DNA from 4 places in the Pantoea sp. X-Soil-YNGN-785 genome. Region 1 is predicted to be linked to each of the others. Evidence: predicted binding sites of a transcription regulator. Region 1 holds the regulator's gene; each other region holds the start of a gene.
The links. Region 1 encodes PurR, which represses purine synthesis genes. Its sites were predicted from a motif close to CANGCAAACGTTTGCNTG; they were not measured.

Region 1 (8,096 bases):
AACTGCTCATTCAGATCGCGATAATCCTGCAACAGAATCGTGACGTCTAATCCACTACAGCGCTGCTGCGCCAGTTTCTGTTGTTCGGCGGAAATCGTCACGCCATGCACGTTGACGCCATAATGACGTGCGGCAAATTCCGCGAGTCCGCCCCAGCCACAGCCGATATCCAGCAGCGACATTCCAGGTTCCAGCGCTAATTTACGGCAAATCATATCCAGCTTGGCTTCCTGCGCCGTCGCCAGGGTCGTAGCTTCTTTCCAGTAGCCACAGGAATATTGCATATAGGGGTCGAGCATCAGTGAAAAGAGATCGTTACCCAGGTCGTAATGCTCTTTACCGACAATCCAGGCCCGCTTTTTCGACTGCAGATTGGTTAAGCGGGCAGCGGCAATGCGCAGCGTATCTTTAAAGTGATGCGGGAGTTGCTGATCGAGTTTATGTTTCAGCACCTGATGGAAGAAAATATCCAGCCGATCGCACTCCCACCATCCATCCATATAGCTCTCACCGAGCCCAAGCGATCCCTCCTGCAGAACACGCTTAAAAAAGCCGGGATGATTAATATGAATATCCCAGGGACGTGAACCATTAATTTCAATATCCGCTTTTTCCAGCATCTCGTGGACGATGCGATACCAATGGTTTTCTTCAGGGCTCACTGCTTCTGCATAAGATGAACTCATAGCTTTTCCACCACCTGTCCAATCTGAACCTGAACAAAGAGTAGTCAATTTCGTCAGGCATTGAGAAACGGTACGGATGACTCCGCACACCGGTTGACTGTGTGATACAGAGGACTGGACTAGCCTGCAGCAGGTCGGTCTGGGTAAGAATAACGCGCGCGAATACCGTCCCGGCAACAGGGTGCCAATCAGATTATTACGTTATTATATTGTTGATTTATTACAGATTTGTTGACCCGGATGAGTATATGCTCACGCGGGTCAATATTCAATGACTTATTGTTAGGAGGCTAACGAAAAAGTCAGTGTGTCAGTGATTATCCTGGCAGGCAGGTTGCGCGGAGGCAACAACAGTTTGTGCGCTTGCGGTACGCTGTATGACGTAACCCACCAGCGCCAGCAGAATCGTCACCGTCATCATCAGCGTAGTGGTAAACAGTGCATGCGTTAATCCGGCAGAGACTGCCAGGCTTGCAGCGAAGCAGAGTCCTAGCTGTAAAGTGTTCTGCAATGCGGCCGCTTTACCGGTGGCGTGCGGGAAGGGCGTCAGCGCACTGGAAACCACGATTGGATAGATCGCACCGTTAGCCAGCGCCATACCGCAGAACGGCACCATCAGGCTCACCAGCGTGCTGCCGCCTGACAGCGCGACGGCAAACAGCGCCAGAATGCTCAGGCTGTAAATGCCCAGCAGCCACGGTAACAGCTGAGCGCCATTAAAGCGGTTAAGAAGGGCACGACAGCCGAATCCACCAATCAAAAAGGCGAGCGTCTGGGGCACATAACTCAGGCCGATATCGGCGGGTGAAAGGCCCAGATCCGCCAGAATAAACGGCGAGCCGGTCAGCCAGGCAAAAAAACTGGCTGAACAGGCGGAGTAGACCAGCACGTTGCCGCTGTAAACCCGTGATTTCAGCAGAGTGAAAAAGCCAGGCTGGGCTCCTTTCTCGCGTGCTTCCTGGCGTACGGTGGGCAGGCGCAGCGTGGTCAGAATCAACGCCACCGCAATCAGCGTCAGCACCAGGAAAATCGAACGCCAGTGGAAATGGCCGATGAGCCAGGCACCCAGCAACGGGGCCAGCGCCGGGGAGAGCGCAACCAGCGGCATAATCGTGGCAAAGACTTTGTTAGCGCGCGCGGCAGGATAGCGATCCACTACCAGTGCCTGCCAGCTCACGGCCGCAGCACAGACGCCAATCGCCTGCACAAAGCGCAGCGCCAGCATCAGAGTGATATCATTCACCCACAGCATGCCCGCACAGCCGATGCCAAACATGGCCAGTCCGGCCAGCAGCACCGGTTTACGTCCAATGCGATCGGAAAGCGGTCCCCAGAAGAGCTGCCCACAGGCGAAACCCGCCAGAAAGAGACTCATACTGGCGCTGATCAGGCCCGGCGAGGTATTAAACGTTTGCTGCATCGCACCAAAGGCGGGCAGGTACATATCTGTGGCTAAAAAGCCGAGCATGCTCAGCAGGGCAAGGTAGGGCATAAATCCTTTATTCGACAACATCTCATTCTCATTTTTGCAGGATGAACGCGGCAGAGTGTAAAAGGTGCGTTTGCCGCTGTGAAACGGTAATATTTGCCGATTGCTGTTAAAATTTTTGAAGGCAGATTATGTGGTCAGAATATGCATTAGAGGTCGTTGACGCGGTCGCCCGCGGGGGCAGCTTCAGCGCCGCTGCTCAGGAGCTGCATCGGGTGCCCTCTGCCATCAGCTACACGGTGCGTCAGCTGGAGAACTGGCTGGCAGTGCCGCTGTTCGAACGCCAGCATCGCGAAGTGGTGCTGACGCCAGCAGGCGAACATTTTGTTCGGGAAGGGCGCAGCGTCATCAAAAAAATGCTTGCCACCCGGCGTCAGTGTCAGCAGCTGGCCAACGGCTGGCGCGGGCAGCTCAGCATTGCCGTTGACCGCATCGCCAAACCTCAACGCACCCGGCAGCTGGTCAAAGACTTCTATCGCCACTTCCCCGATATGGAACTGATCATCAGCTATGAAGTCTTTAACGGCGTCTGGGATGCACTGGCCGACGGTCGGGTGGAAGTTGCGATTGGGGCCACCCAGGCGATTCCGGTAGGCGGACGGTTTGCATTTCGAGATATGGGTACGCTCAACTGGCGCTGCGTGGTCGCGCCCGATCATCCTCTGACTCAGGCGAACCAGATCGATGATGACACGCTGCGTAGCTGGCCGTCACTGGTGCTGGAAGATACATCACGCGCACTGCCGCGTCGTATGACATGGACGCTGGATAACCAGCGCAGGCTGGTGGTGCCGGAGTGGCAAACCGGACTGGAGTGCGTGCAGGCAGGCTTGTGTGTGGCGATGGTGCCGGGTCATCTGGCCAGACCACTGCTCGACAGCGGCGAGCTGGTCGAACTGACGCTGCCGGTGGCATTTCCGGATAGCCCCTGTTGCGTCAGCTGGGCAGAAGATCGCGCATCACCGGCGACAGGCTGGTTGCTCAGCTATCTGGGTGATGCGCAAACGCTTAATCAGGAGTGGTTAAGCGAGGATTAGCGGCGATAGTCGCGGAACGGACCATCTGCCACTGAACGGCGCTCAATCAGCGTCGGATGGACTTCAATCGTTTGTGACACTTCGCGCTTACTGGTGATGCGGTCAAGCAGCATATCCAGCGCTTTCTCACCCAGCTGGGCTTTTGGCTGATGCACCGTGGTCAGGGCAGGGGCGAAATAGCGGGCGTTGCGCACATTGTCATAGCCGATGATCGAAATATCCTGCGGTACGCGCAAACCCATCTCGTCGGCGGCGCAAATGGCCCCCATCGCCATGATGTCACCGCCGCAGAACACCGCCGTAGGGCGTTGTTTCTGTGACAGGATCTGCTGCATCGCCTGATAGCCTGACTCCGGCTCAAAGTCACCCTGTACAATCCACTCGGCACGCGGCTGAATACCCGCTTCTTCCAGCGCCTTCAGAAAACCGGCATGGCGTCCGCCGCCGGTATTGCGCTCCATCTGACCGGGGATAGCACCAATATCACGGTGTCCGCGTTCAATCAGATAACGTCCCGCCAGATAGCCGCCCTGGAAGGCGTTATCGAGAACTGTATCAGTAAAGTCGGCGCGCGATTCGCCCCAGTCCATCACCACCATCGGGATATTGCGGTTCTCTTCCAGCATCTGCAGCAGATCGTCCGGATACTCAGAGCACATCACCAGCAGACCATCGACGCGCTTCTGCGCCATCATGCTGAGATAGGCGCGCTGTTTTTGGAGATCGTTATGCGCATTACCCAAAATCAGCGTATAGCCTTTGTCAAAACAGTGGTTTTCAACCGCTTCAATAATTTCAGCGAAATAGGGCGCTTCGCTGGAGGTGGCAAGCAGGCCCAGCGTTTTGGTGTGGTTTACTTTCAGGCTGCGCGCCACAGCACTTGGCGAGTAGTGCAGTTCCTTAATTGCCTGCCAGACCGCCTCGCGTGTTTCTTCAGCGACAAAGCGGGTTTTATTGATGACGTGCGAAACGGTGGTCGTTGAGACGCCAGCGCGTTTCGCCACATCTTTAATTGTTGCCATGAAAATCGGACTCCAGTGCTTACCTAACTCTATGATAAGCGTAATGTTAAACGTTTGCGTCTGCTCAGGGTTTTTTCCGCAAAAATGCGGCTTTTCTGGCCGGTAAACAGGCCGCTGGCGGAGAAAAAACGCCAGAAAAGATGCGCAAACGGAATCAGGGTTGCGCGCGTTGCGCAACAAAGGCGGGATTCTAACAAGGCTGAACGGATAAAACGAGATTTTTACCGGACCCTGTGGGAAAATGCCATATCCCTGCAAAGTGTGTGACTAAGGAGCAAGCAATGAGTACCGATTTGAAACTGGCTTTGATGACCACTGTCGGCTGTCTGCTGATGATTGTGGCCTTTAGTTTTACTGCCATTCTGCACTAATAAAAAAAGCCGGGATTATCCCGGCTTTTTTCTGACTGTTCTGCTGCTCAGCGTATCGTTTTCGGCGTCATCACCCGACGGGCACCAATATAGTGGCGCTGCCAGTAATCTTCCCCTAATGCACTGATCTGAATATCTTTGCCGGTACGTGGCGACTGAATAAACTTGCCATCGCCCAAATAAACGCCGACGTGGTCCGCTGTGCCGCGGCCATTAATACGGAAGAAGACCAGATCGCCTTTCTCCAGCGACTCACGCTTGATCGGCGCGGCGTCACGCAGGTGATACATCTCGTTAGCGGTACGCGGGATCTTAAATTTCACCAGGTCTTTATAGGCATACCAGACCAGACCGCTGCAATCGAAACCGGTATGTGGAGAGGTGCCGCCCCACTGATAGGGTTTACCCAACTGCCCCATCAGCTTGGTCATTGCAGTCTCACGCGCCTTCTGATAGCGCTGGCGGTGGGATTTGCTCATTTTAATCGTGCCTGGCTCGCGGGTGGTGACCTCAGCGGTTTTCAGCTGGCGCTGATGCCCATAGCGTTTCTTCTCTTTATTTTTTTCTTTGCTTTTGCTGATACGGGCGGTTTTGAGCGAGGTCTTCTTAGCAGGCGTCTGATTAGCAGTGAGTTCGACTTTTTTCTGTTTTTTCGTTTTAAGTTTTTGGTCAGGGCTGAGACGAGTTTTTTTCGTCACCGTTTTTACCGGGCGACGCTTGCGGCGTTCATCGTCGCGCGCACTCTTTTTCTCTGCTTTATGCGTATTGACGTTCACCGGCGCGTGAGGCGACGCAGCGGCGATGTTGAAAAACAGTTGCGCAAAGGCCAGCATAAAAAGCGTAATGATTAAACGCATAGTCCATTAATTAGTTAAGTTGTCAGGGCCACTACGCACCGCGACAAAGTTGAGATTAATCTGATCCAGGATCAGTGCCCAGGCCATTCTAGTCCAGTTCGCTTAAAAACTGTAATGCCTTTTAATGTTAATCTTTGCAGCCCACGTGATTGCACTGAAAATGAACATTTTCAGCATGTTATACCAACGGAATTATTACGAATTATTAAACTGTTACCAGCTGTTAATACCTGAAGTTAAATGTCCTGCGCACGGGACTTAACAATGATGGTCATTTAATCGGGCAGGGAGCAAAATCTCATTTTCAGTCACGCTGTGAAGTCGCTACAATAAACAAACACGAAGTAACGAATTAAGGAAGGCAATTATGAGTACTGTAGAAAAAATTCAGCGCCAGATCGCAGAAAACCCGATCCTGCTGTACATGAAAGGTTCCCCGAAACTGCCAAGCTGCGGTTTCTCTGCACAGGCGGTGCAGGCGCTGTCAGCCTGCGGTGAGCGTTTTGCTTACGTGGATATTCTGCAGAACCCGGACATTCGTGCTGAGCTGCCGAAATACGCTAACTGGCCGACCTTCCCGCAGCTATGGGTGGATGGTGAACTGGTTGGTGGATGCGACATCATCGTCGAGATGTTACAGCGTGGTGAACTGCAGTCGCTGATCAAAGAGACCGCAGAAAAATTTAAAGAAGCAGAATAAAAAAAGGCCGACATTATGTCGGCCTCTTTCATTGTGGCATCCCTTATGCGGATGTCGTGGCGTCTGCGTCGCCCCCGGCGAAGGGCAGAGGCCAGCCACCTAACCGTTTCCAGCGGTTCACCAGCTCGCAGAACAGTGTCGCCGTCTGCTGAGTGTCATAGAGCGCTGAATGCGCCTGCGTACTGTCAAACTCCATTCCCGCCGCAATACAGGCTTTCGCCAGCACCGTCTGACCCAGCACCAGTCCGCTCAGCGCTGCGGTATCAAAGGTGGCAAACGGGTGAAACGGATTGCGCTTCAGGCTGGCACGTTCTGCTGCCGCTGACATAAAGTTCAGATCAAACGTGGCATTGTGCGCCACCATAATGGCGCGATTGCAGCCGCTATCTTTAATGCCCTTGCGCACCATTTTGAAAATGGCGTGCAGCGCCTCATATTCACTCACCGCGCCGCGCAGCGGATTACTCGGATCGATACCGGTAAAGGCCAGCGCTTCCGGATGCAGCAGCGAGCCGACAAAGGGTTCGACGTTGAAATGCAGCGTCTGGTCAATCTGAATCCATCCCTCTTCATCCATTTTCAGCGTGATAGCGGCAATCTCCAGTAACGCATCGGTTTGCGCGTTGAAACCAGCGGTTTCAACGTCGATCACCACCGGATAGAAGCCACGGAAACGTTGATTGAGTGCATTAGGGGAATTCGATTCAGACATCAGGATCTCGTTGCAGAAAAAGGGCAGCGCGTATTATGGCAAAAAACGGGGACGGGTGCAGCAGATGAAGCGCAGAGAAAGGGATTCAGCCCACCGGGTCAGGCGGGCTGAGGGGCAGGTTTAGTTGCCCAGGCCGTTACCGGCATCTTTGTTCTCGATCAGCTCGATTTTGTAGCCATCGGGATCTTCAACAAAGGCAATAATGGTGGAGCCGCCTTTAACCGGGCCCGCTTCACGGGTCACGTTGCCGCCATCTTTGCGGATACGTTCGCAGGCTGCTGCTGCGTCATCGACGCCCAGCGCGATGTGACCATAAGCATCGCCGAGGTCATATTTATCAACGCCCCAGTTGTAGGTCAGCTCGATCACCGCACCTTCGCTTTCGTCGGTGTAGCCTACGAACGCCAGGGTATATTTATATTCGGTGTTTTCGCTCTGACGTAGCACGCGCATGCCCAGCACACGGGTGTAGAAATCGATTGAACGTTGCAGATCGCCAACGCGCAGCATGGTATGAAGTAAACGCATAACATCCTCTTTTAAATAAAACGCCATCGCCGGATGACCCAGGCGCTAAGTATAGCGATGAAAATCGCCATTGAATAATGGCTGCCGTCATCGTCCCGGACGGCAGCCCAAACAGATTACAGTGTCGGGTAGTCGATATAACCTTCCGCGCCGCCGCCGTAGAAGCTTTCCGGGCGCTGTGGGTTGAGTGGGGCATCCTGCTGCAGACGCTCAACCAGATCCGGGTTAGCAATGTAATCACGACCAAATGCAACCGCATCGATCAGACCGCGACCAATCAGATCATCCGCTTTCTCAACGGTGTAAGCACCGGCACCAATGATGGCGCCCGGGAAGAGATCGCGCACTTTCTGACGGAAGGCGTCGGTGTAAGGCTTGCCGCCGGCCCAGTCTGGTTCAGAGAGGTGCAGATAGGCGATGTTGCGTTTTGCCAGCTCACCGATGTACCACAGCGCCGCTTCTTCTTCATCCGGACCGTTGTCCAGATTCTGGAAGCTGCCGATAGGCGAGACGCGGATACCAATGCGATCGGCTGACCAGTTGGCGATCACCGCATCGACCACTTCCAGCGCAAAGCGACCGCGTTTTTCGATGCTGCCACCATATTCGTCGGTACGCTGGTTTGAACCCGGTGCCAGGAACTGGTGAATCAGGTAGCCGTGCGCGGAGTGCAGCTCAAGCAGGTCGAAGTCTG
Region 2 (8,096 bases), 1.4 Mb from region 1:
TGCCATCAGCGTTACGTCACTGCAGGCGCTGGCGCGTTGCCAGAGCGCGTTATGAATCACCGGATTTTCGATGATATGGCCCAGATGCGACAGGCCCTGCTGCTCATCATCAAAGGCGATGGTGCCGAAACTGTCCTTATCCCACACTTCCATGCCGTGATATGCGCGGCAGCGCAGCGAGAGAATGGTCGACCAGACATCCAGCTTCTGCAGCAGCCGTTCGCTGGCAGCATTGATTGCCGACACGCGAATGGACGGAGACGCACTCAGCGCCAGCGGTGGCTCCGGCGATTTTTCCAGCACGGCGATGCGCAGCCCGCTGCCCTGCAAGCCGCAGGCCACCGCCAGCCCCACCATACCGCCACCGGCAATCACCACATCAAAAGTTTGCATCTGAGCCTCTTTATTAACGCTTAACCCAGCCAAGCGTACGCTCAGCCAGTTGATTTCGTAACCACGGCAGATGATCCATCGCCAGCAGACCCAGGTTGCGACCGGCCACCATCGGGCCATAGCGATTCGCAAAGACACGAACCAGACCGTCGGTAATACCGATAGTCGCGGCGCGGTCGGGCTGACGACGCTGCTGGTAATTGTTCAGCACCGCATAGCTGCCGGGGTCCTGCTGCTGGCGATGGGCGGCGGCCAGGGTTTCGGCCAGCGACATCACATCCCGCAGGCCAAGATTGAAGCCCTGTCCGGCAATCGGATGCAGCGTCTGCGCTGCATTGCCCACCACCGCCACGCGGTGGGTCACGGGCGAGATCGCCCGGTGGAGTGCCAGCGGGTAATATTCACGCTGACCGGTGTGGGTGAATTTGCCCAGGCGCCAGCCAAAGGCACGCTGAAGCTGGCTCAGGAATTCGGCCTCGCTCCACTGCTCAATGCGTTCACGCTGCGAAAGCGGATGACACCAGACCAGTGACAGACGGTTGCCGGACATCGGCAGCAACGCCAGCGGGCCATGTTCGGTGAAACGCTCGAATGCCCGACCCTGATGAGGCAACGCAGTGGTGACATTGGCAATCACGGCGAGCTGCTGATAGTCGTCCCGTTGCCACTGGATACCGCACGAGGCGGCCAGCGCAGATCGCGTGCCATCCGCCGCCACCAGCAGTTTGCCGCTGAGTTGCTCGCCACTGTCCAGCGTCACCTCTACCTGCTGCTCGCTGCGTTGGGCATGCGTGACGCGCGCCGGACAGCGCAGCGTCACGCCTGGCGCTTTTTTCAGTTCAGCAAACAGCCGCTGACCGACGTCAAACAGTTCAACCACCTGTCCCAGCGCCGGAATCGCGTAATCAGCCGCTGCCAGCGATACAAAGCCAGCGTGCCCGCGGTCGGAAACATGGATATCGGTAATCGGGGTGGCACAACTGGCGATGCGCTGCCACAGATTGATGTCCGCCAGCTGCTGGCAGGTGCCGGCAGAGAGCGCAATCGCGCGGCCATCGAAACCAGGATGCGCCCGACTGCCAGGCTCACTGCTTTCAATCAGCGTCACCGGCAGTGTGCCCTGGGTAAGATGGGAGATCGCCAGCGCCAGCGTCGCCCCGGTCATGCCGCCTCCGGCAATCAGAATCGTCATGCCTGTTTTGCCGCCGCCATCAGTGCTTCAATCTCATCGGCCTCTTTCACCACGCTGTCGGTGAGATTCTCAATGCCATCTTCCGTAATGAGAATGTCATCTTCAATTCGAATGCCGATGCCGCGATACTGTGCGGGCACGTCCGCATCCGGCCCGATATAAAGACCCGGCTCGACGGTTAACACCATACCTGGCTCCAGAATCCTGTCGCGGCTCGGCGTGCCATAGTGACCAACATCGTGCACATCCAGTCCCAGCCAGTGCCCCAGGCCATGCATGTAAAACTGGCGATGCGCTTCTTCAGCGATCAGGGTATCAACGTCGCCTTCAAGAATGCCCAGTTCAACCAGACCGGTAATCATGATGCGCACCACTTCATCATTCACTTCACGAATGCTGACGCCAGGGCGGAACATCTCAAGCGATCGCTTCAGCGAAGCCAGCACAATGTCGTAAATCGCGCGCTGCGCCGGGCTGAATTTGCCGTTAACCGGGAAGGTGCGGGTGATATCGCCCGCATAGCCGTAGAATTCACAGCCTGCATCGATCAACACCAGATCGCCGTCGCGCATTTCACTTTCGTTTTCGGTGTAGTGCAGAATGCAGCCGTTCTCACCGGAACCCACGATGGTGTTGTAGGAGGGATAACGCGCGCCGTGGCGGGTAAATTCGTGATGAATCTCCCCTTCGAGCTGGTACTCAAACATGCCGGGCTGACAGATTTGCATGGCACGGGTATGCGCCAGTGCGCTGATTTCCCCGGCGCGACGTAACAGTGCAATCTCCTCAGCATCTTTGAACAGGCGCATCTCATGCACCCACGGTCGCCAGTCAGTGACGGTGGCCGGCGCACTGAGATTCTGACGGAAACCGCGACGCAGCTTGTCCAGCGCGCTGAACACCAGCGTATCCGCATGGGCATATTCGCCCTGCGCATGGTAAATGACGTCAAGGCCATTCAGCAGCAGGTGGAGTTGTTCACCGATATCACTCCAGGGTAAGGCACGATCAACGCCCAGTTTTTCGGGAGCCGCCTCCTGGCCCAGCCGACGGCCAGACCAGACTTCTGCTGCCGGGTCACGCACGCGGTTAAACAGCACGCTGTGATTATGATTTTCATCGCTTTTGATCAGCACCAGCAGTGCCTGCGGCTCGTTAAAGCCGGTGAAATAGCTGAAGTCGCTGCTCTGGCGGAACGGGTATTCCGTGTCATTACTGCGCGTCACTTCGGGCGCAGCAAAAATTAGCGCTGCGCTGCCAGGCGCCATCTTTGCCAGCAGCGCCTGACGACGCTGCAGGTATCGTTCCAGTGAAATCATCTCTGCACTCCCTGTAAACTGACCGGTTAAACGCGTTGACCTGAAATTAGTGTAGCGTCGGTTTTTGCACTTCTGGCGCGGTGGGCTGGGGACGGGTAAACGTATCGTGGCACAGCAGTGCGGCGACACGCACATACTCGATCACCTCTTCCAGCGACTGCTCCAGCTCTTCCTGGTCTTCATCTTCTTCGTAACCAAGCTGGGCGATAGTGCGCAAATCGTCGATTGCTTCGCCGGTTTCGCCGGTGACCTTATCCAGTTTAGGCTGTGTTACGCCCAGGCCGAGCAGAAAATGGTTAACCCAGCCTGCCAGTGCATCTGCGCGGTCAAAGACAGTGATGTCATCGTCAGCAGGCAGCATCAGCTGAAACAGGAAGCCGTCATCTTCAAGCGTGGTGGCCGTGTGCTCGTGCAGCGCCGCCAGCGGCACGGCAAGAGTGTGTGAAAACGCCATGCCTTCGTTAGCCAGATCGTGTACCAGCGTCTTCCAGCTGGTGTCCTGGTTACCGCCACAGAGGATCCCGCTCAGCAGGCCATGCATTTCCGCGGGCGTCATGCCAACGCCCTGCTGGGAGAGCACAGCCGCGAGCGCGTTGTAATCGGGGGTTGCGTTCTGTAAGGACATAAGTTTTCATCGTCGTTGGCAGAATAAGTTCGTGTTATGCTACCACTAGCTGCCTCAAGGTTTCCAGAAAAGGGGTTGTATCTTATTTCGTGGGTCTATATAGTTGCCCGCCTCCCAAGCCATTGACTGCTAAGGGAGTTGCGAGCGAAGTAATCAGTCAGGAAGGTGGCATGTCTGCACAACCGGTAGATTTACAAATTTTTGGTCGTTCGTTGAGAGTGAATTGTCCGCCAGAGCAGCAAGATGCGCTCAATAGCGCGGCTGAAGATCTCAATCAACGGTTGCAAGATCTAAAAGTTCGCACTAGAGTCACAAATACAGAACAACTGGTGTTCATCGCCGCGTTAAACGTCTGCCACGAGCTGGCGCAAGAGAAAGTGAAAACGCGCGATTATGCTGCTAATATGGAACAGCGTATTCGTATGTTGCAGCAGACGATAGAACAGGCACTGGTTGAGCAAGGTCGCATCTCTGAGCGTGAGGGTGCGAAGTTCGAATAAAACTTCATGGTTGCTATCGTTACAGCAACGGTGAGGTAAATTTTCTCTGAGATGTTTGCATGTGGGCCAGTCCCCTGAGCCGATATTTCGAAAAAACAGAATGTGACGCTCTGTAACCTGTGTGCATGCTCGGTTCGTCCGAGAAGCCTGATGGTTACGACGGCATGTTCACCTTGAACCAAGGGTTCAAGGGTTACAGCCTACGGCGGCATCTCGGAGATCTCCCTTTCTGTAGTCCTGCTTTTTTCCCCGGACCGACATGTTATAGTCGCTGCACAGCGGCTTAAACGGCGGGGAAATCATGTCTGAACCTTCCATGTCATCACCTTCAATGTTACAGCGTCAGGAAATTCGTCAGCAGGTGCGCCATCTGCGTCGTGCCATGACGGATGAGCAGCAGGCCCAGGCGGCCGAACAGCTTGCTGAACTTGCCCTTAACTACGCTCCAGTTACTGCCGCGCGCAATATTGCCCTGTTTCTGTCGGTTGATAGTGAGCTGAATACCCGTCCGCTGATTGCCCGGCTCTGGCATCTGAAGAAAGCCGTCTATCTGCCGGTTTTACACCCTTTCTCCCCCGGTAATTTACTGTTTCTGCGCTACTCGCCCGATACACCACTGATCCCGAATAAACTGCGTATTCCTGAACCGCCGCTCGATATCCGGCAGTTGATCACACTTGATCAACTGGATCTGATGCTGGTGCCGCTGGTGGCCTTTGATCAGCATGGGCAACGGCTGGGAATGGGCGGCGGCTTCTATGACCGTACGCTACAGAACTGGCGGCAGCACGGTTTTTTGCCCGTCGGTCTGGCACACGACTGTCAGCAGGTGGATAGCCTGCCGGTTGCAGAATGGGATGTGCCTTTGCCAGCGGTGATGACGCCGTCAAAGCTCTGGCAGTGGGAGTAGAAGAAGCACTGTTACGGGATTTTCAGACGGCTTAAACCCATATTTGGGCGCATCTGGCAGCAATGAAATAGCTCAACGCGCAGGGAACATGGTCATAAGAGAAAAGCGTCCCGCGCAAGGGACAAAAACGCCGGGAGCGTTTTTGAACAACGCAACGCGTTGGCCCTTTTAAGGGCGCACCTCAGGTATGAGGTGCGTACTAAAACGCCGGGAGCGTTTTTGAACAACGCAACGCGTTGGCCCGGCAACGGGCGCACCTCAGGGATGAGGTGCGTAATCGCGCGGGCCGAGCATGCCATGGATGGCGGCTTTTGCGTCTTTCCGATCTGACCGTGTTCTCTTCGCAGTCTCGGTCTTACAGCAAATCGGGACAGCCTGTATTAACTACCTGAAGAGACGCGACTAAGCGCCTCTCCAGGTTGGTATCACTTAGTAAAGCAGACGCGCGCGGATAGTGCCCGGAATCGCCTTCATCAGCTGCAGTGCGTTCTCTGCCACTTCTGGCTCTGCATCAATGTCGATAACCACATAACCCATAAACGGCGAGGTCTGCAGATACTGCGCGGCGATGTTGATGCCCTGCTCTGCGAAGATCTGGTTGATGGCCGTCAGCACGCCGGGACGGTTTTCATGGATGTGCAGCAGACGACTGGCGCTGATACCGTGAATCGGCAGTGATACTTCCGGGAAGTTAACAGCCGAGAGAGTCGAGCCGTTATCGGAATATTTCGCCAGCTTACCCGCCACTTCAATTCCGATGTTCTCCTGCGCTTCTTCTGTCGAGCCGCCAATGTGCGGTGTCAGGATCACGTTGTCGAACTCACTCAGTGGAGAGATAAACGGCTCGCTGTTGGTGGCAGGCTCGGTCGGGAAGACATCGATGGCTGCGCCACCCACATGCTTGCTGGCCAGGGCATCACACAGCGCCGGAATATCCACGACGGTGCCACGTGAGGCGTTAATCAGCAGCGCACCGGGTTTCATCTGCGCCAATTGCTCTGCACCGATCATATCCTGTGTAGAGGCGGTTTCCGGCACGTGCAGGCTGACAACGTCGCTCATGTTGAGCAGATCGGCCAGATGGCGTACCTGGGTGGCATTACCCAGCGGCAGCTTGTTTTCAATGTCGTAGAAGAAAACATGCATACCCAGGCTTTCTGCCAGCACGCCCAGCTGCATCCCGATATGACCGTAACCGATAATACCCAGCTTTTTACCACGCGCTTCAAATGAGCCTTTGGCAATCTTATTCCAGATACCACGGTGTGCTTTCGCATTCGCTTCGGGGATGCCACGCAGCATCAGCAGCATCTCACCAATGACCAGCTCTGCCACCGAGCGGGTATTCGAGAACGGCGCATTGAATACCGGAATACCCCGGCTCGCAGCCGCCTGCAGATCAACCTGGTTAGTGCCGATACAGAAACAGCCAACGGCAACCAGCTTTTCAGCCGCCGCAAAAATCTCTTCAGTGAGCTGGGAGCGGGAACGGATACCAATGAAGTGCGCATCGCGGATCGATGCTTTTAACGCGTCGGAGTCCAGTGCGCCCTTGTGGAATTCGATGTTGGTGTAGCCTGCAGCCCGCAGATTCTCCAGCGCGCTCTGATGGACACCTTCCACCAGCAGGAACTTAATCTTATCTTTTTCCAGTGATACCTTTGCCATTTCCCGATCCTATTCAGCATTCAATGAGGACTACCATAAGCCAGCCTTCTGTCAAAATATCAAAAAAATCGCGTCCGGCAATACAAACGATTGCCCGGCAGCCAGCACGGCAATGGCTGACAGCAGCACATTGCCGGACAAAATCATGATGTCAGCGATGAAGAGAGAACGAACCTACTGTCGATGACGGTTATGTGACATAAGTCACCAAATTTCACCGACGTGAGAAAAGATGATTTGCAGGCAGAAATAACCGGCGCCTTTACAGCGCCAGACAGATCATTTTTTGATGGTCTTCACGCCATCAGGACCGCCAATCAATGCGATATCGGCACCGCGCGCGGCAAAAAGGCCAACGGTAACGACGCCAGGCAAGGCATTGATGGTTTTTTCGAGCTCAATCGGATCGAGAATGCGCAGATTATGCACATCAAGAATAATGTTGCCGTTATCGGTCACCACGTTCTGACGATACTCAGGTAAGCCGCCCATTTTCACCAGCTGACGCGCCACGTAACTGCGCGCCATCGGAATCACTTCGACCGGCAGCGGAAAACGCCCCAGCACATCGACCTCTTTTGAGGCGTCAGCGATGCAGATAAAGGTCTCGGCCACCGCGGCCACGATCTTTTCACGCGTCAGCGCTGCGCCGCCGCCTTTGATCATCTGCATCTGTGGGTTGATCTCATCCGCGCCATCAACGTAAACCGACAGCAGGTCAATCTCGTTCAGATCGAACACCTGAATGCCCAGGCTTTTCAGCTTCTGGGTAGAGGCGTCGGAGCTGGAGACGGCACCTTCGATCTGATGCCTGACCGTGGCCAGCGCATCAATAAAGTGGGCAGCGGTGGATCCGGTGCCTACACCAACAACGGTGCCCGGCTGCACATAGTCAAGTGCAGCCCAGCCAACGGCTTTTTTCAGTTCATCCTGGGTCATGGTATGTTTAAAACCTGTGCGACAACGAAGTGCGCGTAGTATAAAACAAGGCTTGCTGAAAATGCTCGGCTGTCCGACGTGGATTTAACGCTTTGGAAGCCAGCCCACAAAAAACAAGCGAGCCATCACAGGTGACACTTTTGTGGCATAGTGACGTCCACCCTGAAGGAGAGAGAAGAAGAATGAAACGCCCGGATTATCGAACGCTTCAGGCGCTGGATTCAGTGATCCGCGAACGCGGCTTTGAGCGTGCCGCACAAAAGTTGTGTATCACCCAATCGGCGGTTTCACAGCGTATCAAGCAGCTGGAGAACCTGTTTGGTCAGCCGCTGCTGGTGCGCACCGTGCCGCCGCGTCCGACTGAACAGGGGCAAAAACTGCTGGCGTTACTGCATCAGGTAGAGCTGCTGGAAGAGGAGTGGCTGGGCGATGAGAACAGTGGCACCACGCCGCTGCTGCTGTCGCTGGCGGTCAATGCCGACAGTCTGGCGACCTGGCTGCTGCCTGCGCTGAAAGATGTGCTGGCAGATTCCCCTGTCCGTCTGAATCT
Region 3 (8,096 bases), 1.7 Mb from region 1:
CGTGCCGGTCTGGATATGGAGATTGTGCATGCGCGGAGCCGTCAGACGCAGGCGCAGCTGATTCAGGGATTAACGTCGGGCGAAATCGCCTGGATTAATGCCCAGCAGGATGCCATGGAAGCGGTGACGCAGATCTGGACGTTACGCCAGAGCATTCTCAAGCTGACGGGAGAAGGCGATCGGGGACTGGATTCGCTGCGCCTGCTGCCGGGTGCCGGTCGGCTGCGATCGTCACTCTATCCCGACATTCAGGTGGTGTGTGATGCGGAACCCATGCTGGTCTGGTCGTGTGCGCTGTCGTCTGCGACGCAGCGGCTGTACCTGTGGGAGATGGATAACGACTTTGAATGGCGTGCATTACGTGAAATTGAGATGGGTAAGCCCAACATCGGGCCTCATGCCCTGCGGCTGACCAGTCTGCCCAGCGAGCGCAATCTGCATCCTGAAATGTGAAAAGCCGCAACCGGTGGGTTGCGGCTCTGACTGCGCTTAGTGCGCGTCGATAAAGACAATCTTCAGCACAAACAGCAGCGCAACAATCACCACGCAGGGGCTGATCTCACGCCAGCGGCCGGTACCCAGCTTCATGACACAGTAAGCAATGAACCCCAGCGCAATCCCTTCGGTGATGGAAAAGCTGAAGGGCATCATGGCGGCGGTCACAAACGCCGGAACCGCTTCGGTCAGATCGTCCCAGCGCACGCGCGACAGGCTGGCGGTCATTAACACGCCCACATAAATCAGCGCACCCGCGGCAGCGTAGGAGGGCACCATCGCGGCCAGCGGTGACAGGAAGGTCACCAGCAGGAACAGCAGGCCGGTCACCACAGCCATCAGGCCGGTACGGCCACCAATCGCCACGCCCGAAGTGCTCTCGATATAGGCGGTCACCGATGAGGTGCCCGCCAGCGCGCCACTCACCGAACTGATGCTGTCGACATAAAGCGCCTGCTGCATCCGCGGGAAGGTGCCGGTTTCATCGGTCAGTCCCGCTTTGTCGGTGACGCCGATCAGCGTGCCGGATGAATCGAACAGGTTGACCAGCATAAACGAGAAAATCACGCCTGCCATGCCAATGTTAAACGCGCCTTTGATATCAACCTGACCCACTACCGACGTAATCGACGGCGGCGCTGAAAACAGGCCAACAAACTTCACGTCGCCCAGCATCCAGCCAATACCGGTGGTGATCACCATTGAGATCAGCACCGCCGCGTGGATATTACGTGATGCCAGAATGGCGATAATAAAGAAGCCCAGCGCACCCAGCAGCACGCTGTGCGAGGTCAGGTTGCCTACCGCCACCAGGGTATCGGGATTCGGCACGATAATACCGGCGTTCTTCAGCCCCATCATGGCGATAAACAGACCGATACCGGCGGTAATGCCAACGCGCAGGCTCAGCGGGATATTGGCAATCATCCAGTAGCGAACCCGCAGCAGCGTCAGGATCAGCAGGCCGACCGCGCCCCAGAAGATCGCGCCCATACCGACCTGCCACGAATAGCCCATCGCCCCGACCACCACAAAAGCGAAGAAGGCGTTCAGGCCCATTGCGGGGGCCAGCGCCACCGGCAGATTGGCAAACAGCCCCATCAGAATGCTGCCGAAGGCGGCAATCAGACAGGTGGTCACAAACACCGCCTGGGTATCCATGCCGGCGACGCCGAGGATCTGCGGGTTGACGAAGACGATATAGACCATCGTCAGAAAGGTGGTGATACCCGCGATCACTTCGGTGCGCACCGTGGTGCCGTGTTCCTGCAGCCTGAAGATGCGCTGCAAAACGCCTTGCTTGCTCATGCCATCCATCCAGAAGAAAAAATCATCGGCGCGTATCCTGGCGATTTTACCGGGGCAATACAATGATTTTTCGCAACCGATTGCCAGTCTCGCAATCTGCGCTGAGTGCGGTAGAGTGTGGAGCACCCCCCTGAATCGAAGGATAGAGTCTGATGTCAGTTGAATGCGTCTTTTTTGATTGCGATGGCACGCTGGTGGACAGTGAGTTGCTCTGCACCCAGGCCTACGTCAACACCTTTGCCCGTTATGGTCTCGAGCTGTCGCTGCAGCAGATGTTTGAAAAGTATAAGGGCGTCAAACTCTACGACATCATTCGTGACGTGGGTGATGCACATCAGGTGACGTTGCCGATGGAAGAGGTGGAAACCGCCTATCGCGCGGAAGTCGCGCGACTGTTTGATCAGCAACTGCAGCCGATCTCAGGCGCAAAAGCGCTGGTTGAGCAGATCAAAGTGCCGATGTGCGTGGTCTCAAACGGGACGGTAAAAAAGATGCAGCACTCGCTGGGCTTAACCGGCATGCTGCCGCTGTTTGAGGAGCACCTTTATAGCGGCTATGACATTCTGCACTGGAAGCCCGATCCGGAACTGATGTATCACGCGGCGGAACAGATGCAGGTGCCGATTGAGCGCTGCATTCTGGTGGATGACTCCGAAGCGGGTGCCCGCGCCGGTATCGCCGCCGGCATTCCGGTCTACTACTACTGCGCTGACCCGCACAACCCTGAACTGGACCATCCGCTGGTGACGCGCTTCGACGACATGGCGCAGCTGCCTGCGTTGTGGCGCGCCCGCGGCTGGGATCTAATGTAGCGAGCCAGCATGACGCATACCGTCTGGTTTTTAACTCTGCCCGGTGTCATGGCGCTGGATCTGACCGGCCCTGCCGAGACGCTGAAGCTGGCGGGCGATCGCTTTACGCTGCGCTACATCGGCCCGCAGCCGGAGGTGGTCTGCTCCACCGGCATGACTATTGGCGGCATCGAACCTTTACCGGAACAGTTGCCCGCCGGGAGCCTGCTGGTGGTGCCGGGCGTCTTTGACTCACAGATCTGTTATTCCACACAGCAAGCCGCAGAAGCACGCGACTGGCTGATGCGCCAGCACGCCGCGTTGCGCGCGCAGACCTTTATGCTGGTCTGCGTCTGCTCGGGGGCACTGCTGGCGGCGCAGGCAGGCATGCTGGATGAGGTGCCCTGCACCACCCATCATGATGTGATCGCCCGCCTGAAAGCAGCCGCCCCGCGCGCACGGGTGCAGGAGAATCGGGTGTTTGTCGGGCATGAGAATATCTGGACCAGCGCGGGCATCACGGCGGGCATCGATCTGGCGCTGCATCTGGTGAAGCAGCTCTGCGATACGCCTACCGCGCTGGCGGTGGCGCGGGAAATGGTGGTCTGGTTCCGCCGCGCCGGGGACGATCCGCAGCTTTCACCCTGGCTGCGTTACCGCAATCATATGCATCCGGCCATTCATCGGGCACAGGATCTGATGATTGCCCATCCTGAACACGGCTGGACGCTGACCGAGCTGGCAGGGCGCACCCACGTCAGCAGCCGCCATCTGGCGCGGCTGTTTCGTCAGCATCTGGGGATCAGCGTGCGGGAATACCATGAGCAGCTGCGGGTTGGCGTGGCGCGCCAGCGTCAGCAGCAGGGGGAATCGGCCGAAAAAGCGGCGCTGGCGGCGGGATTTTCATCGGCGCGCCAGCTGCGACGCGCCCGCCAGCGGGAAACCGATCAACTGACGAAGTGACGGGTATCGACACGTTTCAGCGCCATCCCCAGCAGCAGACTGCCGCCCAGCGTCAGCCCGAACACCCAGGGCAGGTCGAGCCACGGACGCGACATATCATCGTAGTGATGCGTACGCAGATAGTGAATGAACAGCGCGTGAAAGCCGTAGATCGGCAGTGAATAGCGTGCAATCACCGTAAAACCGGGCAGCGTGCGCTGATTCAGGCTGTTTTTAAACACAATCAGCAGGCTAATGGCCGCGATAAACACCAGCGGTCCGCAGTAGAGATACCAGGTATCGTTAAACGCTCCGTTGACGATCAGCGCCTTTTTCGTCCCTAACGTAATGCCAATTACGCAGGCGATAAACAGCCCGGCCGCCAGCGGCGTCAGACCGCGCCGGGTCGTGTCCATTGTGCCGATCGCCCGTCCCAGCAGCGCATAAAGCAGGTAGTAAATGCTGTCCCCGCTGACATAAAGATTCACCGGCAGAAAATGAAACGGGCCCAGCGACTGGCTGGCCGTATTCGGATTAGCGAGCACCGCCAGCACCAGCACCAGCAGCGCCACATAGCGTGCCTGCACGGTTTTCACCTGAATCAGCGGCGACATCAGATAGATGCCAATCAACGCAAAGAAGAACCAGAGGTGATAAAACACCGGCTTCTGCAGCATCTTCAGGATCGACCGTCCTTCGCTGATCGGCGTCAGCCAGGTGATATAGGCCAGCGAGACCGCGCTGTAAAATAGCAGGCAGAGCACCAGCCGCAGCATATGGCGCGGCTGGGCGCTGCGTTCACCGAAGAACAGATAGCCGGAGATCATAAAGAACAGCGGAACACAGACGCGTGATGCGGAGTTCAGCAGATTCGCCACATCCCAGGTGGTACCCGTTACCGCCATCGGGCCAGTGATATACCAGGTAGTAGTGTGAATCACGATCACCATCAGGCAGGCAACCGCGCGTAAATTGTCGATCCAGTAAATCTTTTGCGGCATGGCGTCCTCTTGCGCATAGCTCCGTGCGCAAAAGGGTAGTCAAATGCGACCAGAGCAACAACCGCTGCCAGCAGGATTCGGAGCCATCTGTATGCCGGCCCCCGAAATTACCGTGAAAACGCGCTGGAACCGTCCGGGATTTACGGCTGCACATCGCGCGGTCAAAGGGTATACTGTCGGCCTCTTTTTTTAATCTAACCGAAGCGCGTGCACACTTAACATGCAAAAGTTTGATACCAAAACCTTTCAGGGGCTGATCCTGACCTTGCAGGATTACTGGGCGCGTCAGGGCTGCACCATTGTCCAACCGCTGGACATGGAAGTGGGCGCTGGCACTTCACACCCGATGACCTGCCTGCGTGCACTCGGCCCGGAGCCGATCGCCGCCGCCTACGTGCAGCCATCCCGCCGTCCTACCGATGGCCGCTACGGTGAAAACCCGAACCGTCTGCAGCACTATTACCAGTTTCAGGTGATCATTAAGCCGTCACCGGACAACATTCAGGAGCTCTATCTCGGCTCGCTGAAAGAGCTGGGTATGGATCCGACGGTGCATGACATTCGCTTCGTAGAAGATAACTGGGAAAACCCGACGCTGGGTGCCTGGGGACTCGGCTGGGAAGTGTGGCTCAACGGCATGGAAGTAACGCAGTTCACCTACTTCCAGCAGGTTGGCGGCCTGGAGTGTAAGCCGGTAACGGGTGAGATCACCTACGGTCTGGAGCGTCTGGCGATGTACATTCAGGGCGTCGACAGCGTTTACGATCTGGTCTGGAGCGATGGCCCGCTGGGCAAAACTACCTACGGCGACGTGTTTCATCAGAACGAAGTGGAGCAATCCACCTATAACTTCGAATACGCCGACGTCGATTTCCTCTTTACCTGCTTCGAGCAGTACGAGAAAGAGGCGCAGCATCTGCTGGCGCTGGAAAAACCGCTGCCACTGCCCGCCTACGAACGCATTCTGAAAGCGGCACACAGCTTCAACCTGCTGGATGCCCGCAAAGCGATCTCGGTAACAGAGCGTCAGCGCTATATTCTGCGCATTCGTACTCTGACCAAAGCCGTGGCTGAAGCTTACTACGCCTCTCGCGAGGCAATGGGCTTCCCGATGTGCAATAACAAAAAGTAAGAGGCAGCCATGACTGAACAAACTTTCCTGGTGGAGATCGGCACCGAAGAGCTGCCACCAAAAGCCCTGCGCAGCCTGGCAGAAGCCTTTGCCGCGCAGGTTACCGCTGAACTGGATGCCGCCAACCTGAGCCACGGCGAGGTCAGCTGGTTTGCTGCGCCGCGTCGTCTGGCGCTGAAAGTCGCAAACCTGAGCGCCTCACAACCCGATCGGGAAGTGGAGAAGCGCGGTCCGGCGGTCGCTGCGGCGTTTGACGCTGACGGCAACGCCACCAAAGCCGCAGAAGGCTGGGCGCGTGGCAACGGCATTACGGTCGATCAGGCTGAACGCCTCGCCACCGATAAAGGCGAATGGCTGTTTTATCGCGCCCAGGTCAAAGGCGAAGCGGCTCAGGCACTACTGCCGGCGATGATTGCGACAGCACTCAGCAAGCTGCCCGTGCCAAAACTGATGCGCTGGGGCGACAGCGATGTGCAATTCGTTCGTCCGGTTCACACCGTGACGATGCTGCTGGGCGATGAGCTGATTCCTGGCACTATTCTGAGCATTAAGTCAGATCGCGTTATTCGTGGTCACCGCTTTATGGGTGAAAGCGAAATCACGCTCGACAACGCCGATCAGTACCCAGATGTGCTGGAAAAACGCGGCCAGGTCATTGCCGACTATCAGGTCCGCAAAGCGATGATTAAAGCTGATGCCGAAGCGGCCGCACGTCGCTTAGGCGGTAACGCCGATATCAGCGACAGCCTGCTGGAAGAGGTGACGTCGCTGGTGGAGTGGCCGGTCGTCCTGACCGCGACCTTTGAAGAGAAATTCCTCAAGGTGCCTGCGGAAGCGCTGGTCTACACCATGAAAGGCGATCAGAAATATTTCCCGGTTTACGACAATGACGGCAACCTGATGCCGAACTTCATTTTCGTCACCAACATCGAATCCAGCGATCCGCGCCAGATTATCTCCGGCAACGAGAAAGTGGTACGCCCACGCCTGGCCGATGCGGAGTTCTTCTTTAATACCGACCGCAAAAAACGTCTGGAAGATAATCTGCCGCGTCTGGAGACGGTGCTGTTCCAGAAAGAGCTGGGCACGCTGCGCGATAAAACCGATCGCATTCAGACCCTGGCGGGCTGGATTGCCGGTGAAATTGGCGCCGATGTGAATCACGCTACCCGCGCGGGCCTGCTGTCGAAGTGTGACCTGATGACCAACATGGTCTTCGAGTTCACCGACACCCAGGGCGTGATGGGCATGCACTATGCGCGTCACGACGGCGAAGCCGAAGATGTGGCGGTTGCGCTAAACGAGCAGTATCAGCCGCGCTTTGCCGGTGACGATCTGCCATCCAGCCCGGTCGCCTGTGCGCTGGCGATTGCCGATAAAATGGATACGCTGGCCGGTATTTTCGGCATTGGTCAGCATCCGAAAGGCGACAAAGATCCGTTCGCACTGCGTCGTGCGGCGCTGGGCGTGCTGCGTATCATCGTTGAGAAGAACCTGCCGCTCGACCTGCAAACGCTGACCGAAGAAGCGGTGCGTCTGTATGGCAGCAAGCTGAGCAACGCTCGCGTGGTGGATGATGTGATCGACTTTATGCTGGGTCGCTTCCGCACTTGGTATCAGGAAGAGGGTCACAGCATCGATACGCTGCAGGCAGTTCTGGCGCGTCGTCCGACCCGTCCGGCTGACTTTGATGCACGTATGAAAGCAGTGTCGCACTTCCGTACGCTGGAAGCCGCTGCAGCGCTGGCAGCGGCGAACAAGCGCGTCTCTAACATACTGGCAAAGTCGACCGAAACGCTGAATGAAAGCGTGCAGGCATCGCTGCTGAAAGAGAACGAAGAGATCCAGCTGGCGACCTTTGTCACCGCACTGAGCAGCAAGCTGCAACCTTACTTTGCTGAAGGCCGCTATCAGGATGCGCTGGTCGAACTGGCCCAGCTGCGTACCGCGGTAGACAACTTCTTCGACAAAGTGATGGTGAACGCCGACGATCAGGCAGTGCGGGTCAATCGCCTGACGCTGCTGTCAAAACTGCGTGAGCTGTTCCTGCAGGTCGCGGATATCTCGCTGCTGCAGTAATCCTCTTAGCGTAGTGCGGAAAAGGGACGAGCAATCGTCCCTTTTTTTATGGGATTTTTCAGGCCGGGAGGGCCTCCCGATAGCGTGTTTACTCAAAGCACCTGTCTTAATGCTCAGCTCTGGCTGACGACTGCAGATGAAGTGGATTGCCTGCGTTTCAGTTGTGCTGAAGATCCCTGAATTCCTCTCTAATCTGTATGGTTTTACCCTATCCGGTAATGACCGTGGCTGAACCGCTGGTAAAATGCGCTGGCGCGTTGTTGAAAACCGGATACTCGCAACGCCATCTGTAAATATCCGATTTCTGAGAGAGTGACTCCGCAGGGTATGAAACTGACAGCTGCCAGC
Region 4 (8,096 bases), 480 kb from region 1:
TGCCAGTTGACCTGATAACTGCCCGCTTTCAGCGGCTGAGAAAGGCCGATAATCAGGCGATTTTTCTGGTCAGCTTCAACGCGGGCTTTGGTCGTCTCAACGGGTTTCTGTGCATTGTCCAGCAGCGTAACGCCGCTGAATGCCGCTTCAATATCTTCGCTAAAATTCAGCGTCAGCGCATCGGGGGATGTCGTCACCTGCGCTTTAGCTGCGGGTGCGGAAGACTGGAGATGCGCATGCGCTGCGGCCAGCGAGCTGAATGCCATTAGTCCGGCTGCCGCCAGCGCAATAACCATGCGGGAAATGGGTTTTTTCTGCATAAGATCATCCTTTTAACCGCCGCCAGGGCGATAAACGTGGCAAAAGGATACGCTGCTGGTTTTGCACTGTCGAGGCCAGCGATGCGATCCTTATCCTTGATTCATACCGCCGAAAACATTACTTTTGCCGGCTATCGTCAGGAGAATATTATGAGCCATAACCTTGCCGTGCTGTCCCAGGAAGAGAAAGACAAGATCAATGTCGATTTGGCGGCAGCGGGCGTGGCGTTCAAAGAGCGCTATAACATGCCGGTTGTTGCCGAGATGGTGGCGCAGGAGCAGCCCGAAGCGCTGCGTGACTGGTTTCGTCAGCGTCTGATGCAATACCGCCAGGCATCACTCAGCCTGTCGCGCCTTCCTTATGAACCGAAGATGAAGCAATGATGTTCCGCGTTATCGATACCGAAACCTGCGGTCTGCAGGGCGGCGTGGTAGAAGTCGCGTCCGTGGATGTGGTCAACGGTCAGATTGTGAATCCAATGAGCGATCTCACCCTGCCCGACCGCCCTATCAGCCGTCAGGCGATGGCGGTGCATCGCATTACCGAAGCGATGGTCGCTGGTAAACCGACCATTGAAGAGGCGATCCCGCGCTATTACGGCAGTGCTTTCTACGTGGCGCATAACGCTAGCTTTGATCGCCGGATGCTGCCGGAGATGTACGGTGAATGGATCTGCACCATGCAGCTGGCGCGCCAGCTCTGGCCGGGCATTAAATATGGCAACCAGGCACTGCGTCATTCGCTGAAACTGGATGTGACGCCGCCTGCTGATCTGCATGCGCACCGCGCGCTCTATGACTGCTATGTCACGGCGGCGCTGCTGATTCGGATTATGGAGGTCTCCGGCTGGGGTGCTTCCGAGATGATTGTGCGTTCACAACCGGCGGCCCAGCGCGACGACATTCTGCCGTTCGGTAAATATCGCGGCCAGGCAATTGCGGTGATTGCGAGAAAGGATCCGGGCTACCTGAAGTGGGTGCTGAATAATGTCAGCGATCTGCGCCCGCCATTGCGGCAGGCGCTGAATAAATACCTGTCGGAGTCTCAGTAATCCTGAGCGGGCGGCAGAGTGCCCTGCGCCAGTCCCAGCAGGAAGGTGTATTCCATCGCGATACCTTCGTAGGCTTTGTAACGCCCCGACTTGCCGCCGTGACCGGAATCCATATCGGTGCAAAGCAGCAGCAGGTTGTTATCCGTTTTCAGCGATCTCAGCTTCGCCACCCACTTGGCCGGTTCCCAGTACTGCACCTGTGAGTCGTGCAGGCCGGTGGTGACCAGCAGGTGGGGATACGCTTTCGCCTCAATGTTGTCATAGGGGCTGTACTGGCGGATGTAGTGGTAGTACTCAGGATCGTTGGGGTTGCCCCACTCGTCATACTCACCGGTCGTCAGCGGAATCGACTCATCCAGCATGGTGGTAACCACATCCACAAACGGCACCTGCGCCACCACGCCGTGGAAACGCTGAGGTGCCAGATTAATTACGCCGCCCATCAGCAAGCCGCCTGCACTGCCGCCCATCGCATAGAGCCGTTCCGGGTGGCCGATGCCGCGCGCCACCAGCGCATCCGTGACATCGATAAAGTCGGTGAAGCTGTTCATTTTATTCAGCAGGCGACCGCCGTCATACCATTGCTGTCCCAGCTCACCGCCGCCACGTACCTGTATCAGCGCATAGACAAAGCCGCGATCCAGCAGGCTCAGACGGCTGACGCTGAAATCGGCATCCATGCTGCTGCCGTAGGCGCCATACCCACAGACCAGCATCGGGTTCTGACCGGGCTGATAATGTTTGCGGTGATAGACCAGCGACACCGGTACTTCGGTGCCATCGCTGACTTTGATCCAGTGATGCTCGCTTTTGTAATCCTCCGCGTTAAAGCCTTTAACCTGGCTCTGCTTCAGAATGCGGCGTTCGCCGGTATCCATATCCAGTTCAAATAGCGTGGTCGGCGTGGTCATCGACGAATAGCCGTAGCGCAATTTGCTGGTGCGCGGCGTCGGATTGTACGCCAGCCAGGTTACATAGGTCGGATCGTCAAAGGCGATGCCGCTGGTCTCGCCGCTGGCCCAGTTAATCTGTCGCAGGCTGGTTAAGCCGCGCTGGCGCTCCTCAACCACCAGCCAGTCGCGGAACAGCTGGAAATCCTCCATAACCACCTGTTCCCGTGCCGGGATCAGCGTTTCCCAGCGAGTCTCATCCAGATAGCGACTGCGATACAGCCCGAAGTTTTTGCCTTCGCGATTGGAGCGAATGAAGAACTGATGATCGTAATGGTCGATGCTGTATTCATGATCGCGACGGCGCGGCAGAAAGACATGTGGCTGTGCATCGGGGAAGTTCGCATCGATCAGCTGAATTTCGCTGGTGTTGGTGCTGTAGAGCGCAATCATGATGAACTGCTTGGAGGTGCTCTTGTGCACGCTGAGATGATAGGTGTCATCCTGCTCTTCGTAGACGAGCTTGTCTTCCGACTGCGGCATACCCAGTTCATGTCGCCACACCTGATACGAGAGCAGCGTCTGCGGATGTTTCTGCACATAGTAGATCGTACGGGAGTCGTTGCCCCAGGCGAAGCTCGATGAGGCGTTACTCAGCACTTCAGGATACCAGCTGCCACTCTCCAGGTTGCGGAAACGGATGCCGTACTGACGTCGCGACAGGAAATCTTCGGCCAACGCCATGACCCGGTTATCGGGGCTGATGTGCAGCGCGCCCATCGTGTAAAAATCGCTGTGCGAGGCGCGCTGGTTGGCATCCAGCAGCAGGCTCCACTCACCAGACTCCTCGCTTGCTGCCGGCTGACGGTAATAGGCCGGATATTCGTTACCGCTCTGATAGCGGCTCTGATAGCGGTAACCGTTTTTCACATAAGGCACTGAGTGATCTTCAGGCGGCAGCCGATCGATAATCTCTTTTAATACCCGGTCCTGCAGAGGCTGCTGCGATGACATGATTTTTTTGCCGTAATTGTTTTCGGCACGCAGGTAATCAAGGACTTCGCTGTTTTCACGTTTGTCGTCGCGCAGCCAGTAGTAGTCGTCAACGCGCGTCTCACCGTGCAGCGTCATCTCATAGGGAATTTTTTTTGCGATGGGTGCTTTCATCCATCCGTCTCCATCAACGTAATGATCTGTAAGCGTAACACTTCAGCAGCCGGAAGCCAGGTATGACGTGAGAAGCTGCCGCTGGCCAATCACTTCGTGTGACCAGCCAGCGGACTTCAGCCAGGATTAACCGGCAGGCAGACGGGCTTTTTCAGCCTCAAGATCCTGCTGGATGCCGTCGCGGACATCCTGAGGAATTTTCAGCGCGTCGCCCAGCGCGGAGAGATAGCTGCGTTCCATGAAGTGATCGACGTCGATAGCGGTACAGCTCAGGAAGTAAAGCTCCAGCGCCTCTTCCTCATTTTTCACATCGGCGGCCAGCCACTGCGGGTCCAGCGGGCGGTTCATCGCTTTCTGAATCAGCTGTTCTGCATCCTGGCCGTAACCGGACTGATGAATATTCTGCTCAATGGCTGCCCGCTCCTGATCGTCGATGTGTCCGTCACTTTTAGCGGCAAACACCAGCGCCGTGACCAGACGTTCAGCGCGCTGGTCTATGGGCGTCTGAGCCACGCCAAAGTCAGGTTCATTCTGGTGCGCTTCGCTGACCCGCTGCTTATATTTGTTCCACAGCACCGCACCAGCGGCCGCGCCACCACCAATAATCAGCGCTTTGCCGCCATATCTGGTCAGCAGTTTGCGTGAAGACTTACTGGAGACCAGCATGGCGGCCAGACCGCCCAGCGCACCCGGTGCCAGCATGTCACTTAAGCCGCTGCCCGATTTGCCTTCACCGCCCTTCTTTGCCAATACCGACTGAATCTGTTGCAACCAGTTATTCATCATTCACTCCTTTCAGGATGTCAGCCCGCTATCCTGACTAAAAGCATGTCAGGAAACGTCAGAGCGGGAAAAGTACGGCAAAAAGCAATGTCAGATGGACGAAAGATGAGAACGCAAACGTTTTCGTTTATACTTGCGCGCGAATTTTGACTGCTTAGGTGAATGTATGACGACTCTCGGAACAGCGCTGCGTCCGGCGGCGACGCGTGTAATGCTATTGGGTTCAGGTGAATTGGGTAAAGAGGTGGCGCTGGAGTGTCAGCGTCTGGGTGTGGAAGTGATTGCGGTGGATCGTTACGCCGATGCCCCGGCGATGCATGTCGCCCATCGCAGCCATGTGATCAATATGCTGGATGGGGCAGCGCTGGCTGCGCTGATTGCCGAAGAGAAGCCTGACTTTGTGGTGCCGGAAATCGAAGCCATCGCCACGGATACGCTGGTTGAGCTGGAGCAGCAGGGCCAGCGCGTGGTTCCGACCGCCCGTGCCGCAAAGCTGACCATGAACCGCGAAGGCATTCGTCGCCTGGCGGCTGAAGAGTTATCACTGCCCACTTCACGCTATCGCTTTGCCGACAGCAAAGCGCGTTTCGATGAAGCCGCAACCGCAATCGGCTTCCCATGCATTGTAAAGCCGGTTATGAGTTCATCCGGTAAAGGCCAGAGCTTTATCCGCGACGCCAGCCAGCTGGAGAAAGCCTGGGACTATGCCCAACAGGGTGGCCGCGCCGGTGCCGGTCGCGTCATCGTCGAAGGCGTTGTTAACTTCGATTTTGAGATCACCCTGCTGACCATCAGCGCCGTCGATGGCATTCACTTCTGTGCGCCGATTGGTCACCGACAGGAGGATGGCGACTATCGTGAATCCTGGCAGCCGCAGCAGATGAGTGACCTGGCGCTGCAGCGGGCGCAGGATGTTGCCGCGCAGGTGGTGAAGGCGCTGGGCGGTTATGGCCTGTTTGGCGTTGAGCTGTTTGTCTGCGGTGATGAGGTGGTATTCAGTGAAGTGTCGCCACGTCCCCACGACACCGGGATGGTGACGCTGATTTCACAGGATCTGTCAGAGTTTGCGCTGCACGTGCGGGCGTTCCTGGGTCTGCCGATTGGCGGGATTCGTCAGTATGGTCCATCGGCATCTGCCGTTATCCTGCCGCAACTGACCAGCCAGAATGTGCAGTTTGTGAATGTCGAAGCCGCACTGGGGGCCGGTCTGCAACTGCGGCTATTCGGCAAGCCGGAGATCAGCGGGCAGCGTCGTCTGGGCGTCGCGCTGGCCAGCGGTGACAGCACCACGCAGGCGATTGCGCGTGCAGTTGCCAGCGCAGCGGCGGTTACGGTTCAGGGGTAAAGGTGTGCGGTGAGCAGACGCTCACCGCCATTACTTACTTCGCGCCTTCGACAGCTTCGCGAGCCAGACGGGTGATGCGATCCCAGTCGCCCGCTTCCAGCGCATCGTTAGGCACCAGCCAGGAGCCGCCGATGCACAGCACGCTTTTCAGCGCCAGATAGTCACGGTAGTTGGCCGGAGAGATGCCGCCGGTCGGACAGAAACGCACCTGCGGGAAAGGTCCGCCAATCGCCTGCAGCGCTTTCACACCGCCATTTGCTTCTGCCGGGAAAAATTTAAACTCACGCAGACCATAGTCCATACCGGTCATTAACTCAGAAACCGTGCTGATTCCCGGAATCAACGGAACCGGCCCTTCAACCGCCGCTTTCAGCAGCGATTCCGTGACGCCAGGGCTGATAACAAACTGTGCACCGGCATCGGTCACTTCCTGTAACTGCTGCGGATTAATCACTGTGCCCGCACCGACAATCGCATCCGGCACTTCTTTGATCATCGCACGCAGTGCATCCATCGCTACGGGCGTGCGCAGCGTGACTTCCAGCACTCTGACACCGCCTGCCACCAGCGCTTTCGCCATCGGCACAGCATGTTCCAGTTTATTCACCACGATGACCGGCACGACAGGTCCGGTGGTCAGAATCTGTTCAGCACTCGTTTTCCAGTTTTTCATCAGTTCCCCTTGCTTGATAACACCGGGATTGTGGCCCGGTCATGGAGCATCGGCTCCTGCCCTGTAAATTGCGTCACTACCATACATGATTCGCTTCCTGAGCGTCTATCCTCCTGCGCCCATTTTGAAACAGCAGTTCATTTTTAGTCGTATCCGCTGGCCCGGTTTAAAGGCGAAAAAAAAGCCCGCGTGGCGGGCTTCATCATCACTTCAGTTATTCAAACTCGTTCCACGAGCGACCATCGCGGGTGATCATCGCCACCGAGGCCACCGGGCCCCAGGTGCCAGCCTGATACGGCTTGGAAGAGTCACCATCTGCCGCCCATGCGTTGATAATCGAATCAACATAGGTCCATGCGGCTTCAACTTCATCGCGACGCACAAACAGCGCCTGGATACCGCGCATGCTCTCCAGCAGCAGACGCTCATAAGCATCGGCAAGGTGCGACTGGTTGAACGTCTCGGAGTAGCTCAGATCCAGTTTGGTGGTCTGCAGCTTGTGCTTGTGATCGAGGCCTGGCACTTTATTCAGGATCTCGATATCCACGCCCTCGTCCGGCTGCAGACGAATGGTCAGCTTGTTCTGCGGCAGCTCTGAGTAGGAATCTTTGAACAGGTTCATCTCAGGGTTTTTAAAATAGACCACCACTTCGGAACATTTGGTCGGTAAACGCTTACCGGTACGCAGGTAGAACGGCACGCCTGCCCAGCGCCAGTTGTCGATATCGACACGAATCGCGACGAAAGTCTCCGTAGCGCTCGTTTTATTGGCCCCCTCTTCTTCCAGGTAGCCTGGCACTTTTTTACCCTGCACAAAGCCCGCAGTGTACTGACCGCGAACGGTTTTCTCACGCACGTTGGTCTGGTCGATGCGGCGCAGCGAGCGCAGCACTTTAACTTTTTCGTCACGGATGCTGTCGGCACTGAGATCGGACGGCGGCGACATGGCGATCATGGTCAGAATCTGCAACAGGTGGTTCTGAATCATGTCACGCATCTGACCCGCTTTATCGAAGTAACCCCAGCGGCCTTCAATACCCACCTCTTCGGCCACCGTGATCTGCACGTGGTCGATGGTGCGGTTATCCCAGTTATTCACGAAGATAGAGTTCGCAAAGCGCAGCGCCAACAGATTGAGCACGGTCTCTTTGCCGAGATAGTGGTCGATACGGAATACCTGGCTCTCATCGAAGTATTCACCAACGCTGTCGTTGATCTCCTGCGAGGTTTCCAGTGAGGTACCGAGCGGCTTCTCCATCACCACGCGCGCCGGTTTCGCATTCAGCTTCGCGGTGCCCAGTCCCTGACAGATCGCGCCAAAGGTGCTCGGCGGCATTGCAAAGTAGTTAATGGTGGTGCGGTTTTTCTGGTCCAGCATCTTGCCCAGTTTCGGGAAGTGCGTGGTGTCGTTAACATCGAGGTTGCAGAAGTCGAGACGATTGCTGAGTTTGTCCCACAGCGCTTCGTCAATCTTCTCCTTCATGAAGGTTTCCAGCGCTTCACGTACCACTTTGGTGTATTCCGCTTTGTCCCACTCGGCACGGCCGACACCAATAATGCGGGTTTCCTCGTGGATCTGACCCGCTTTCTCTAACTGGTACAGTGAAGGCAACAGTTTACGGCGTGCAAGATCGCCTTTGGCACCGAAAATCACCAGATCGCATGCCTGGGCTGTTTGTGTTACCGCCATTTTCCTCTCCTCGTTGCAGGATAGTCCGGTGGTGATGCATCCTCTGCCACCGGGTCCAGGTTATTATTTTCTTTCAGCACAATGTACTTTTTTCCCCGCGCCAGGTAAACCGACTCGCCGGGTCAACCGCATTAACTCTGTACCGGATGCGCTGCACGCGTGTGATGACACGTGCG

Region 2: a site for PurR is predicted at 6,687-6,704, ahead of serA (phosphoglycerate dehydrogenase). Genes of this name have one in related genera too.
Region 3: a site for PurR is predicted at 1,873-1,890, ahead of AC6I8E_RS00320 (NCS2 family permease). Genes of this name have one in related genera too.
Region 4: a site for PurR is predicted at 4,323-4,340, ahead of purT (formate-dependent phosphoribosylglycinamide formyltransferase). Genes of this name have one in related genera too.

The regions. Positions count from the first base shown of each region.
Region 1 is NZ_AP035942.1:1,815,896-1,823,991, forward strand. It holds gene cfa (cyclopropane fatty acyl phospholipid synthase) at 1-686, opposite strand, end outside; gene punC (purine nucleoside transporter PunC) at 997-2,199, opposite strand; gene punR (DNA-binding transcriptional activator PunR) at 2,307-3,212, shown strand; gene purR (HTH-type transcriptional repressor PurR) at 3,209-4,234, opposite strand; gene cydH (cytochrome bd-I oxidase subunit CydH) at 4,516-4,605, shown strand; gene AC6I8E_RS08430 (C40 family peptidase) at 4,653-5,462, opposite strand; gene AC6I8E_RS08435 (Grx4 family monothiol glutaredoxin) at 5,827-6,162, shown strand; gene rnt (ribonuclease T) at 6,206-6,874, opposite strand; gene gloA (lactoylglutathione lyase) at 6,995-7,402, opposite strand; gene AC6I8E_RS08450 (alkene reductase) at 7,519-8,096, opposite strand, start outside.
Region 2 is NZ_AP035942.1:3,248,066-3,256,161, forward strand. It holds gene ubiI (FAD-dependent 2-octaprenylphenol hydroxylase) at 1-393, opposite strand, end outside; gene ubiH (2-octaprenyl-6-methoxyphenyl hydroxylase) at 407-1,585, opposite strand; gene pepP (Xaa-Pro aminopeptidase) at 1,582-2,904, opposite strand; gene AC6I8E_RS15070 (YecA/YgfB family protein) at 2,951-3,529, opposite strand; gene zapA (cell division protein ZapA) at 3,700-4,029, shown strand; RNA gene ssrS (6S RNA) at 4,070-4,253, shown strand; gene AC6I8E_RS15085 (5-formyltetrahydrofolate cyclo-ligase) at 4,346-4,939, shown strand; gene serA (phosphoglycerate dehydrogenase) at 5,369-6,607, opposite strand; gene rpiA (ribose-5-phosphate isomerase RpiA) at 6,887-7,546, opposite strand; gene AC6I8E_RS15100 (LysR family transcriptional regulator ArgP) at 7,729-8,096, shown strand, end outside.
Region 3 is NZ_AP035942.1:67,577-75,672, forward strand. It holds gene AC6I8E_RS00315 (4'-phosphopantetheinyl transferase family protein) at 1-453, shown strand, start outside; gene AC6I8E_RS00320 (NCS2 family permease) at 490-1,803, opposite strand; gene yieH (6-phosphogluconate phosphatase) at 1,956-2,615, shown strand; gene AC6I8E_RS00330 (GlxA family transcriptional regulator) at 2,625-3,557, shown strand; gene AC6I8E_RS00335 (acyltransferase) at 3,542-4,537, opposite strand; gene glyQ (glycine--tRNA ligase subunit alpha) at 4,758-5,669, shown strand; gene glyS (glycine--tRNA ligase subunit beta) at 5,679-7,748, shown strand.
Region 4 is NZ_AP035942.1:2,296,614-2,304,709, forward strand. It holds gene copC (copper homeostasis periplasmic binding protein CopC) at 1-320, opposite strand, end outside; gene AC6I8E_RS10750 (DNA polymerase III subunit theta) at 471-704, shown strand; gene exoX (exodeoxyribonuclease X) at 704-1,372, shown strand; gene AC6I8E_RS10760 (prolyl oligopeptidase family serine peptidase) at 1,366-3,429, opposite strand; gene AC6I8E_RS10765 (tellurite resistance TerB family protein) at 3,556-4,212, opposite strand; gene purT (formate-dependent phosphoribosylglycinamide formyltransferase) at 4,379-5,557, shown strand; gene AC6I8E_RS10775 (bifunctional 4-hydroxy-2-oxoglutarate aldolase/2-dehydro-3-deoxy-phosphogluconate aldolase) at 5,592-6,230, opposite strand; gene zwf (glucose-6-phosphate dehydrogenase) at 6,445-7,920, opposite strand.